2 linked regions of the Oleidesulfovibrio alaskensis DSM 16109 genome follow. The protein of the gene in region 2 interacts with the protein of the main gene of each other region in a pairwise test. Links are inferred from orthologs where the notes say so. Each region holds a gene or a part of one and is shown on either strand. Other genes may lie near its edges.

Region 1 (6,156 bases), 320 kb from region 2 along the record:
AGGGGCATCAATTTCGTCAACCAGTGCCCTGATTCACACACCACAGCAGCGGCTCTCCGGCATGCATTTGTTATTGTCCTCGATGCATTTATGAACGATACAGCCGCACTGGCAGACGTCCTTCTGCCGTGCAGCCTGATGCTGGAACGGGAAGAAATAGTCGGATCCTTCATGCACAACCAGATAAACTACTGCGCACCGGTGTTTCCGCCGCCCGGTGAATGCCGCGACGACTTTGACATACTGGATGAGCTGGGCAGCAGGCTTTCTGAACCGGTGCGTCTGCCGGACAGAGAGACATGCCTGCGTCGCGCGCTTGATTCCCCGCTTCTGCAGACAACGCTTTCCCGTCTGCGGCAGGAGGGATTCGCCACCGCCGAACACCCGTTCATCGCATATGAAGGTATGCGTACAGACCATCAGGATGGCCTGTTCCATTGTGTCGCCGAACTTTCACCTGACAAGGAAGATTCCGGAGACTACCCGTTTTTCCTGCTGACCCTCATAAGCCGCAACACACTGCATTCACAGATTCCTGCCGGGATGCAACAGGGCCTGCCGGAACTTGCCGCAGCGCCTTGCGCGGCACAGGCGGCGGGCATCGCAGACGGCGAAGCTGCTTTACTTTGCACACCCGGCGGCCAGATGCAGGTCACCGTCCGCTTTGATCCCGCTATTCATCCTTCCGCCGTGCGGTTGCGGCGCGGTGGCTGGGTCAGCCGCGGCTGGGGGGCCAACGGGCTTACAGCCCCGCTGGTTACAGATGCCGGAGAAGGCGCGGCCTTCTACAGCCAGAAAGCCGCTATCAAAAAGTTGCAGGCAGAGCCGCCGCACCCGCAGGCATAAAATGTAATTCTTCCCTGCTCGGTATGGAAATGCGCATGCCGTTCAGCACCGAATAATAAAAAACCCCGCTCCGGAAAGGAGCGGGGATAAAAGCAGCACAAGCTCAGCAAGCATATCTGGCCGCCACCGGCATGCGCCAGCCCGAACCGAACGCCCTGTCAGTGACCTTGAGGCCGGGCGGTGCCTGACGCCGTTTGAATTCCGCCCTCCGGACAAGCCCGATGATGCGGCGTACCGTTTCAGGATGGTGTCCCGCCGCCACAATGGCGGCCATCCCCTGCTTCCGCACGATATGCCGTTCCAGCACATCATCCAGAACGGCATAGTCAGGCAGCGAATCTACGTCCTTCTGGTCGGGCCGCAGCTCCGCAGAAGGAGCCTTTTCCAGAACAGCGCGGGGAATCACTTCAAAACCGCGGACGCTGTTAAGCCAACGGCACACGGCGTACACCATGGTTTTGGGCAGGTCGGCTATCACGCCGAGCCCACCTGCCATGTCGCCGTAAATGGTGCAGTACCCCACGGCCAGCTCGGACTTGTTACCTGTGGTCAGCAGCACTTTGCCGAATTTGTTGGACATGGCCATAAGAATATTGCCACGGATACGCGACTGGATATTTTCTTCTGTCACATCGGCATCCAGCCCTGCAAAAGATTCAGAAAGAGCAGCATCAAACGAGCGCATCAGCGGTTCAATGGGCACAACGCGCGAGCGTATGCCCAGATTTTGCACCAGTGCAACCGAATCATCCACACTGCCTCTGCTGGAATACGGAGAAGGCATCATCACGCCGAGGACATTTTCCGGCCCCAGTGCTTCGGCGGCGATGCAGGCCACCAACGCCGAATCAATACCACCGGAAAGCCCCAGCACCGCACCTTTAAAGCCGCATTTGGCAGCATAGTCGCGCGTACCCAGCACCAGAGCCTGCCATATCTGGGCCTCGGGCTCCGGAGCGTCAGGTGCGACAGCACCGGCCGACGCGGCGCAGGCATCCGCCAGCAACACCTCGGGAACAAACCCCGCAGCGCGGGCCAGCAACGTGCCGTCGGCGCCCATCACCATACTTTTGCCCGCAAAAATCAGATCGTCATTACCGCCGACCTGATTCACATACACCACGGGAACACCAATACGCGCCGCCACGGCACCCAGCATGGACTCACGTTGCGCCTGCTTGCCCAGCGAAAACGGAGAAGCCGAAAGGTTCACCAAGAGGTCCACACCTTCCGAGGCGAGTTCCGCCACGGGATCATGGGGATAGCGTCTGTGCTCTCCCCAGTACTCCTTGTCATTCCATATATCTTCGCAGATGCTTACGCCCACACGGTATCCGTCCACGGTGACCAGACCGCACCGGTGCCCCGGGGTGAAATACCGGCGTTCGTCGAACACATCATACGTGGGCAGCAGCACCTTGGAGCCTGCAACCTCCGCAACGCCGTCACGCAGCAGCACTGCCGCATTGCGCACGGTATCGGGATAATCGCCGGCTGCTGCCACGGGAGCACCGACCAGCACCGGACAGCAATCCGCAAGCTCCTGCGCCAGCCTGTCCAGATGGCCGCGGCAGGCGGAGATAAATTCGTCCATCAGCAGAAGATCGCGGGGGGGATACCCGCACAAAGCCAGCTCGGAAGTCACGCACAGCCGGGCACCCCCTGCACTGGCGCTTCGCACCGCACCGGCAATGGCAGACGCATTGGCTGCAAGATCACCCACCACGGGGTTCAGTTGTAACAGAGCGATACGCATCTACAGCATGTCCGACATGGTATACAGTTTACCGGGTCTGTTCTGCGCCAGCCACTTTGCGGCACGGATAGCCCCTGCTGCAAAGGTTTCACGCGAATGGGCCTGATGGGTCACTTCGATGCGCTCGCCGGGACCCAGAGCATAGACCGTGTGTACGCCGACCACATCTCCGCCGCGAATGGTCTGAATGCCTATTTCCTCGTGCGGACGTTCTCCGATGATACCTTCACGGTGATAATTGGCCACCGTGTCCAGATCCCATTTCCGGGCTTCCGCCAGACATTCGGCAAGGCGCAGTGCCGTCCCGCTGGGAGAGTCTTTCTTTTTGTTGTGGTGCAGTTCCACCATTTCCAGATCATACTGTTCGCCCAGCAACGTTACCAGCTGGGGCAGAATTTTCAGCAGCACATTAACCCCCACACTCATGTTGGGAGCCCAGAACACGGGAGTCTGCAATGCGCAATCCGCAAGTTCGGCTTTCTGCTCTTCGGTGAAACCCGTTGTGCCGATGACCAGCCCGCTGCCGTGCCGCGCACACGCCCGCGCGTTATGCACGCTGGCTTCCGGTGCGGTAAAATCGATGACCACGGCATCGGGCAGTCCGGGCAGCAGTTCCTCCAGCGTTCCGGCCACCTGACAGCCCAGATGTTCCAGTCCTTCACGGCGGCCTTCGCGTTCGACCACACCGGCAAGACGGCATTCTCCGTCAGCACGCACCATACCGGTAATGGTTGTGCCCATACGCCCGCCGGCACCCATCACAATAACGGAAACACTCATGACGTCCTCCTCGCTCTGGCGCCTACTGCACGCGCAGCAGACTGTTTTCATAGTCATCTGCAGCCTGTCCGGAAATTTCTTCAGACTCTGATGCCTGCCTGATGAATTCATCTTCCGTCAGAACCGTTATTCCCAGTGAACGGGCTTTTTCCAGCTTGCTGCCGGGCTTGTCTCCGGCCACAAGTATATCAAGTCTGGCGGAAACGCCGCTCATGACGGCTGCCCCCGCTTTTTCTGCCATAGCTTTGGCTTCAGAGCGTGTCATACGCACCAGCGAACCGGTAAAAAGAATTTTTTTGCCCGCAAGCGGTGTCACCGGCGTGCTGTCACCTGCAGGCTGCTGCTCCTCGGGCCACAGACCAAGATTCTTGAACTGCTGCAAAAGCTCCCTGTTCTGCCCGTTGGCAAAAAAAGCTCGTATGGAACCGGCCACCTCGCCGCCGATATCACGCAGAGACTGCAATGTCTCCTGATCGGCACGCATCAGTTCGTCCATATTGCCGAAACGGGCGGCAAGCGTTCTGGCAGTCTGTTCACCCACATGGCGGATACCCAGCGCGCAGATGAAACGCTGGAGCGTGGATTCGTGACGTGCCGAATCAAAAGCCTCTATAAAATTGGAAGCCAGTTTTTCGCCCATGCGCTCCATGCCCAGCAGGTCCTCCCGCGTAATGCGGAAAAGATCAGCCGGAGAAACCACCCTGCCGCTGTCCACCAGCTGCTCAATCCACTTGCGACCCACTCCGTCTATGTCCAGACCGGCCTTGGAAACAAAATGAATGATTGCCTGCTTGCGCACGGCAGGGCACTGCATATTGGTGCAGCGCCAGGCGGCCTCCCCTTCGCCGCGCACGGCAGCACTGCCGCAGACAGGACACACGGCAGGAAAAACATACTCACGTTCAGCTCCGGTGCGTTCTTCCGGCACCGCGCGTACCACTTCGGGAATCACATCCCCCGCCCGCTGCACAATGACAACATCGCCCAGCATAAGGCCCTTGGCACGTATTTCATCTTCATTATGCAAAGTGGCGCTGGAAACAGTCACCCCGCCCACAGTCACCGGCTCAAGCTCGGCCACAGGCGTCATCACACCGGTCCGCCCCACCTGAATTCTGATGTCCTTAAGGCGGGTACGCGCCTGATGCGCGGGAAATTTAAGCGCAATGGCCCAGCGAGGAGCCCTGGCCGTAAACCCCAGAGCCTCCTGCAGGTCAAGGTCGTTCAGCTTGGCGACTACGCCGTCTATTTCAAACGGCAGTTCATGCCGCGCGGCAGAAAGCTCGGTAAAAGCGGCTTCCACATCTGCAGGCGCAGCGCACAGTCTGCCCTGAGAAGGTACGGCAAACCCAAGCTCCTGCAGTCCCCGCATTATGTCATATTGGGTCCGCCAGCGCTGTCTGCCGTCCGCCCAGACAACCTGCCCCACGCCATATGCCATGAAACGCAGAGGGCGCGCCGCCGCCACGGAAGAATCCAGCTGGCGAACAGAGCCTGCGGCGGCATTGCGGGGGTTGGCAAACAGTTTGCCCCCCTTCTGCTGCTGCCGCGCATTAAGCGCTTCAAAATCGGCGCGGGTGATAATAACCTCTCCACGCACTTCAAGCCGCACGGGTGCTTCAATTTCCGGATTCAGCCGCATGCGGACATTGCGTACCGTGCGCATGGTGTGGGTCACATCTTCCCCCATGCTGCCGTCTCCGCGGGTCACAGCCAGCGAAAACACTCCATTTTCATAAACAAGTTCCATGGCCAACCCGTCCATTTTGGGGTCAACCCAGAATTCAAGCGGAGCATCAGGTTCCAGCCGGACAACGCGCTCGACAAATTCGCGGAACTCTTCAATACCGAATGCGTTATCCAGACTGTACATGCGCAGGGAGTGCTCACGGGGCTTCAGTCCGTCTAGTATCTGCCCGCCAACCTTATGCGTGGGCGACCCCGGATGGATATGCTCAGGGTGTTCCTCCTCCAGCCGCACCAGTTCCCTGAAAAGGGCATCGTACTCCGCATCGGATATTTCGGGCTCATCCATCACGTAGTACCGGTGACCGTGATACTCCAGCAAAGTGCGCAGTTCTTCCATGCGCTGTTCAACCTTGGCCGAATCCTGCTTCACAGGTGCTCCTCGTCTGTCCACTGCCGCTTCATATCCTGAAGCAGCTCGTTGTATTGCGGGCCAAGCCGGGCGGTAAGGTATTCATTTTCCGCCCGCGCCGCCGTCTCTAAAAAACCGCTCACTGTTCTGGCCGTGGAATGATATGCGTGCTGCACAACAATGCCGTTGTCCACCACCACCGCCCAACCCGCACGGTGTGCGCAAAGCGAAAACCAGATATCCACCCCGTATCCGTAGGGGTTGCCGGCATAGTCCACGCCGCCGGTCTGCCGCCAGCAGTCAATGCTGATAACCGGTGCGATACCGTCTACATACGCAACCCGCCGGAACTGGTAACGGGGGTCGGCAACCATATGCTCATGGTAAGGGCTGCGCACCACGGCAGGCGCCCACACCCCTATAGCACCGGTACGCCGCTGCATGCGGGCCATACGGGCTTCCGCCCGCGCCAGCAGCGGCGGGCGCGTGTCAAACATGATATCGTTGTTCAAAAACCACAGGTGCGTGTAGCCGAGCCCCATGACAGACGCAAGAGTGTATTCCAGCGCCCCCGCCCAGTACAGGTTTTCAGAGGTCCGCTGCCATGCGCCGCAAAACGGTTCCGGTGCGCAGTTGTCCAGTACCATGATATCCGCCGCCCGCTGCGGATCGGCCG
Region 2 (6,267 bases):
CGCGCGGGTAAATGGCAGATGCGTTTACCGTGCCTCTTGTGGCGCGTTCCCATGCAAGCAGTCTGTTCTGCCTGTCCATGTAGGCCACCCACACTTCCTCATGGGGGCAGCCTGCCAGACGCGTTCTGGCCATGTCCGCCACGGCGCGCGAAGAAACCAGCAGTGTCCGTTCTCTCATGGGGGCTTCGGCATAGCGCGCTATGAACTCGCGCAGCAGCAGCCAGAAACTTTCCATGGCCGGACCTACCCCTTTTTCCGCCATAAGCTCCTGCGGCCGGGCATCCAGCACGCCCCGCAGCGAACCGAACCGCCCGAGCAGCCGCTTGGCAAGCGGCTTGGTGTCCTGCCTGCGCAGTACCATACCCAGAATCAGTTCCAGAATTTCATAGTCGGCCAGCTGGGTGGAGTCTTTTTTCAGCTTCTCGCGTAGGCGCTGCCGATGACCATGATAATGTGGTTCGTTGACCATAATAAGCAGTTACCCGCCGGTGGCAAGGCTGTAAAGCCGCTTTACAGTGTAAAAAAGGGTGATTTGCGTCTGAAAAAGAGAAAAATCCTGCGACAGGAAGGAAACATGGCGGAAAAATACCGTCATGATGGCCATGCTATGGCCTGCGGGGTGCAAAAAGCGCCAGCAGGCCACCGATAAGGGCTTCCATGGCCTGATCGGGAGAGCGCTCACCCGACTTTATGCCTTTTTCCGCCTCCAGTGCCAGATCCCACATACGCATGATTCCGCGGTACCGCAGCTGCTGCGCCGTGCGGGTTTTGGACTGGAGCACCGCCGCGGGCAGGCGGACGGATTCGCCGGAGAGCAGTTGCCACATCATGCGGGCTTCGCGCTGCAGCATGCCCAGAAACTGAAAGACGAGACCGTCGTTGGCGGAACTGCTGCCCATGACTTTGCGCCATACTTTGTCGTGCTGGGTGCCGGACTGAACAGCCCGTATGAATCCGAAAATATCCAGATCGGCCGCATGGTCGCCCAGTGCCGATGTATCGGCGCTTATGACACCGTCGGCTCCTCCCGCCAGAGCCAGTTTTTCCAGTTCGTTCCGGGCTGCGGTGGCATCGGCGGGCAGGGCGGCGCATATGGCCGGCAGAGCGCCGGGAGCAAAGCGTACCCCGCGTTTCTGCGCCCAGGCCGAAGCAAATCCCTGCAGGCTGCGTTCGTCCAGACCGGGCGATTCCCAAATCCAGCCCTGTCCGGCGGCGAACTTCCAGCAGGCTGTTTTTTGTACGGCAGCCGGCACTTTTGCCTTGCCGCGCTCAAAAGCAACCTCCAGACAGATGAACGCCCATGACGTGGGCGATGCCTGCCGCAGTGACTCGCTGAGCTTCTTCCAGTCCGCGGCGGCAAGGTTCTGGGCATTGCGGACAACCAGTGCCTTGGGAGTGGCAAATAGCCCCTGCAGGGTCAGGTGTTCCCAGAACGAAGCGGCCAGTCCCTCGTCGCCCCAGTAGACGTGACGTTCCCATGCACCGTGCGAAGAGGAGTGTGCCGCAAGCTGTCCTTCGATACGGTCGCGCAGAAGCTGCCCGTCGGGACATACGATGAAACTGAATCCGTCTTTTGCCATGGTTGCGGGTAGTGCCTGTTTGCTGGTTGGTGGTTGAAAAACGCCCGGAGAGCCTATCGGTCTCCGGGCGTTATATACGATGGCTGTATGAAGGGTCTAGAAGCTGTGTCGCATTCTGTCCACCACATACTGCGTGGCTTTGCGCACCGCGGAGTAAGCGGCCTGCTGGTCTGTGCCGGAAAACGTCCGGTAGGTTTCGCTGACGGAGGTGAAGCCGGAATCCCAGACAACGGTGTTGGTGTTGTCGTCATACACGGCAGCCTTCAGCGAAACCGATGCGCTGAACAGACGGTCGGAATCATCCGTATCTGTGGCGCGTCCGGTCACTGTGATTTTATCCACAATGACAGCTATGGAGTAGTCCGTTCTGCCGTTGTCTTTCCATGTGGCCATGTGCCTGTTGGTTATCTCGTCGCGCATTTCAGCGCGGATGACGGCACCGACCCACGGAAACAGCGAGGGGTTGACCACTTCGCGTATGCGGATGGTGGCCTGCGGTCCGCCGAACACGGAAGGTTCGTCCGCGGCCAGCCGGTAGCCGCCGCAGCCCTGCAGCGCAAAAAGCACACAGGCCAGCACGGCGCACAGTACCGCTGTGCGTATGGCGGACGCGCCGCGCGTACGGGCGCGTATGTTGTCAGCTTGCGACGACATTGACCATTTTCCCCGGGATGACAATTACCTTGCGGACGGTGAGTCCTTCGGTATGGCGTACCACGTTGGCTTCTGCAAGAGCAAGCTTTTCAAGCTCTTCCTTGCCGGTGCCTGCGGGTACGGTCATTTTGGAACGCAGCTTGCCGTTGACTGAAACCGGAATGACCACCTCGTCCCTGAGCAGGGCGTCTTCGTCGTATCGGGGCCACGGTCTTGCGGTAAGCATGTCCTTGTGGCCCAGCTGTTCCCACAGTTCTTCGCACAGATGCGGGGTGATGGGCGCCAGCATGGCCAGCACTGACGACACTGCCGAGCCTAGCACTCTGCGGCCTTTTTCGTCGGCACCCAGTTCGTCGCGGGTAAGATACAGCGCGTTGACCAGTTCCATCACGGCAGAAATAGCGGTGTTGAACTGGAATCTGTTCTGAATGTCGGCACCGGCTTTTTTGACGGTGGCGTGTTCCTTCTGCCGGATATCCTTTGCGGCCGCGCCGGTGCAGTCATCGCTGCTGCTGGAGCAGGGGGCCATGGGCGCCATGCCCGCAGGCAGGTCTTCCACCAGCCGCCACACGCGGTTTACAAACCGGCTTGCGCCTTCGATGCCGGAGTCGGACCAGTCGAAGTCACGTTCGGGCGGTGCCGCGAAAAGGCAGAACAGGCGGACGGTGTCGGCACCGTAGCGGCTGATCATTTCAGTGGGATCAACCACATTGCCCTTTGACTTTGACATCTTGGCGCCGTCCATCAGCACCATGCCCTGCGTCAGCAGGTTGGCGAAAGGTTCGTCAAGGTCCATGTAGCCGCAGTCGCGCAGTGCCTTGATAAAGAAACGCGCATACAGCAGGTGCAGAATGGCGTGTTCCACGCCGCCTATGTACTGGTCCACGGGCAGCCAGTACTTGAGTGCCTGCGCATCAAAGGGGGCTTCATTGTCACCGGCCGACGTGTAGCGCGCAAAATACCATGAGGACTCCACGAAGGTGTCCATGGTGTCGGTTTCGCGCCGTGCTTTTTCTCCGCATGCAGGGCACCGGCATTCGTAGAATTCCGGAGTTTCGCCCAGCGGCGAGCGGCCGTCGGAACGGGTCTTTATGTCCAGCGGCAGACGGACGGGCAGGTTTTCTGCTTTTTCGGGCACAATGCCGCATTTTTCGCAGTAGACCACGGGAATGGGCGCACCCCAGTAACGCTGGCGCGAGATATTCCAGTCACGCAGGCGGTAGTTGACGGTGCGTTTGCCTTTGCCGTTGGCTTCAAGCCATTCGGCTATTTGGGTTTTGCCTTCTTCGTTGGGCAGCCCGCTGAACTGGCCCGACCCGACCATGGTTCCCTGACCGGTATAGGCGGTTTCCATGGTTGCAGGTGTCAGTTCCGCGCCTTCGGGCTGGATGACAACTTCCATCGGCAGGTCGTATTTACGGGCGAATTCAAAGTCGCGCTCGTCATGCGCGGGCACGGCCATGACGGCGCCCGTGCCGTATTCGGCCAGTACAAAGTTGGCCACATAGATGGGCATTCTGCGTCCGCTGAGCGGATTGATGCAGTATGCGCCCGTGAACACGCCTTCTTTTTCCAGCGTGTCTGCGGTGCGTTCAATGCGGTCCATGTTGCGTATACGCGTGACAAAAGCCCTGACAGTCTCTTCCTGCCCGGTGCCGGTGATGAGTTTTTCCACCAGCGGATGTTCAGGAGCAATGCTCATGAATGTGGAACCGAACACCGTATCGGGGCGGGTGGTGAAAACCTTGACGGTTTCATCGCTGCCATCCACGGCAAATTCGATTTCGGCACCTACGGATTTGCCTATCCAGTTGTGCTGCATGGTCAGTACGCGGTCGGGCCATCCGCCGGTCAGTTTTTCAAGGTCGGCCAGCAGTTCTTCGGCGTAGGAGGTGATTCTGAGGAACCACTGCGCCAGATCACGTTGTTCGACCACTGAATCACAACGCCAGCACAGCCCGTCTATGACCTGCTCGTTGGCCAGTACCGTGTTGCATTTTGGGCACCAGTTCTGCGGTGCCTTTTTGCGGTATATCAGGCCTTTTTCCATGAATTTGAGGAAAAACAGCTGTTCCCAGCGGTAGTATTCCGCATCACAGGTGGCCAGTTCGCGGCGCCAGTCGTACGAATAGCCCAGCCTTTTAAGCTGGCTGCGCATATTGTCGATATTGGAGTATGTCCATTTGGCGGGGTGCGTGTCGTGCTTGATGGCGGCGTTTTCGGCAGGCAGTCCGAAAGCGTCCCAGCCCATGGGGTGTAGCACGTTGAAGCCCTGCATGCGCTTGAAGCGGGCGACCACGTCGCCTATGGAGTAGTTGCGGACGTGCCCCATGTGGATGTTGCCCGAAGGATAGGGAAACATCTCAAGCACGTAGTATTTGGGCTTGTCGGAGCCGTGCTCGCTGCGGAACATCTCCTTTTCTTCCCAAATATGCTGCCACTTCTCTTCAATGGCCTGAGGATTGTACTTCATAGCCGTGCTATTCCTTATGTATAGTCGTTGAGCGGTAAGAGTTCAGAATCAGTACTTGCACGTGATGGTGCCTGCTTCCAGCGCCTTGGCTGCCGCATCCAGTATGCCGTTGATGAAGTTGCGCGACTTGTCGTCGCCGAACTGCTTTGAAAGCTCTATGCCTTCGTTGATGGCCACTTTGGGCGGTACGTCGGCGCGGTAGAGCATTTCATATACGGCAAGGCGCAGGATGGTCAGTTCTATTTTGCCGATGCGCTCCACGCGCCAGTTCTGGGCAAAACGGGTGATGATCTCGTCCAGCGCTTTCTGATTGGTCCATGTGCCTTCGATAAGTTCCCAGGCAAACCCCACGGGGTGCGCTTCGCCTCCGCGGTCGCTCACGTCGGGCGATGCACAGTAGGCTTCCTGCAGCTGGGCCAGATCCTTGGCGGGCGAAAAGTTAAGCCCGTAAAGAACCTGAAAAGCAAGCGCCCGCGAAGAGCGCCGCGATGAATTGTTACCTTTTGCGGCCATGTGTTACAGCTGCTCCAGTACTCGGATCGTTTCAAGAACGGCGGAAGCAGCTTCCACGCCTTTGTTTCCGCCCTTGGAACCGGCGCGCTCGATGGCCTGTTCCAGCGTGTCGGTGGTCAGCAGGCCGAATCCCACGGGTACGCCGGATTCCAGCGCAACCTGTGCAAGGCCTTTGGTGGCTTCGTTGGCCACAAAATCAAAGTGCGGAGTGGCACCGCGGATGACGGCACCCAGAGCGATCACGCCGTCGTATTTGCCGGAGGCGGCCAGCTTTTTGGCGGCCACGGGCATTTCGAATGCGCCGGGCAGACGGATGAGGGTCATGTCTTCGCGGCTGCCGCCGCAGCGGGTCAGGTAGTCGACGGCGCCGCCAACCAGACGGTCAACGACAAAGTCATTGAAGCGGGTGGCGATGATGGCGAACTTCAGCCCCTTGGCGTCGAACTGGCCTTCGATGGTTTTCAGGTGCATCATGGTAAAAAGTCTCCTGATGGCGGCGCGGGGGCCGCGTGGCAAAGTGGAATATGCAGGTCGCACCCCGTGCCGGAACACGGGGTGCGCATCATCAACAAATTGAGGGGGCGGCCGGCGCCCCGGCTGTTACTGTTCCTGCCCTTCGTCGGAAAGATGCAGCATATGCCCCATCTTTTCCTTTTTGGTGCGCAGGTAATTTTCGTTAAATTCGCAGGCATGCATTTCGATGGGAACACGTTCGACCACCTGAATGCCGTAGCCTTCTATGCCCACGATTTTTTTCGGGTTGTTGGTCATCATGCGCATTTTGCGCACGCCCAGATCCACAAGAATCTGTGCGCCGATGCCGTAGTCGCGCAGGTCGGCCTTGAAACCCAGCTTGTGGTTGGCTTCCACGGTATCGTAGCCCTGATCCTGCAGCGCATAAGCCTTGATCTTGTTGGCCAGTCCGATGCCGCGGCCTTCCTGACGCATATACAGCACAACGCCTGCGCCTTCGGCTGCCACGGTGCACATGGCGGCTGCCAGCTGATCGCCGCAGTCGCAGCGCAGCGATCCCAGCACATCGCCGGT

What was found.
Region 1: the proteins of leuS (region 2) and ligA interact in binary tests that used the Escherichia coli proteins (3 or more experiments, as listed by UniProt). The link is inferred for Oleidesulfovibrio alaskensis DSM 16109 from one-to-one orthologs.

The regions. Positions count from the first base shown.
Region 1 is NZ_AXWQ01000004.1:97,158-103,313, forward strand. The notes cover bases 2,937-5,892. They hold ligA (NAD-dependent DNA ligase LigA), read right to left. Parts: upstream 5,469-5,892; coding sequence 3,405-5,468; downstream 2,937-3,404. Other genes in these bases: dapB (4-hydroxy-tetrahydrodipicolinate reductase), read right to left, coding at 2,937-3,382; H586_RS0100505 (glycosyltransferase family 2 protein), read right to left, coding at 5,498-5,892. Also shown: H586_RS0100485 (molybdopterin-dependent oxidoreductase), read left to right, coding at 1-846; H586_RS0100490 (NAD+ synthase), read right to left, coding at 950-2,602; more of dapB, read right to left, coding at 2,603-2,936; more of H586_RS0100505, read right to left, coding at 5,893-6,156. UniProt on the Escherichia coli protein: DNA ligase that catalyzes the formation of phosphodiester linkages between 5'-phosphoryl and 3'-hydroxyl groups in double-stranded DNA using NAD as a coenzyme and as the energy source for the reaction.
Region 2 is NZ_AXWQ01000004.1:417,247-423,513, reverse strand. What follows is about bases 1,963-5,029. They hold leuS (leucine--tRNA ligase), read right to left. Parts: upstream 4,708-5,029; coding sequence 2,218-4,707; downstream 1,963-2,217. Other genes in these bases: nusB (transcription antitermination factor NusB), read right to left, coding at 4,756-5,029; lptE (LPS assembly lipoprotein LptE), read right to left, coding at 1,963-2,234. Outside these bases: RadC family protein, read right to left, coding at 1-469; H586_RS0102200 (DNA polymerase III subunit delta), read right to left, coding at 606-1,580; more of lptE, read right to left, coding at 1,677-1,962; more of nusB, read right to left, coding at 5,030-5,220; ribH (6,7-dimethyl-8-ribityllumazine synthase), read right to left, coding at 5,224-5,694; H586_RS0102175 (bifunctional 3,4-dihydroxy-2-butanone-4-phosphate synthase/GTP cyclohydrolase II), read right to left, coding at 5,821-6,267.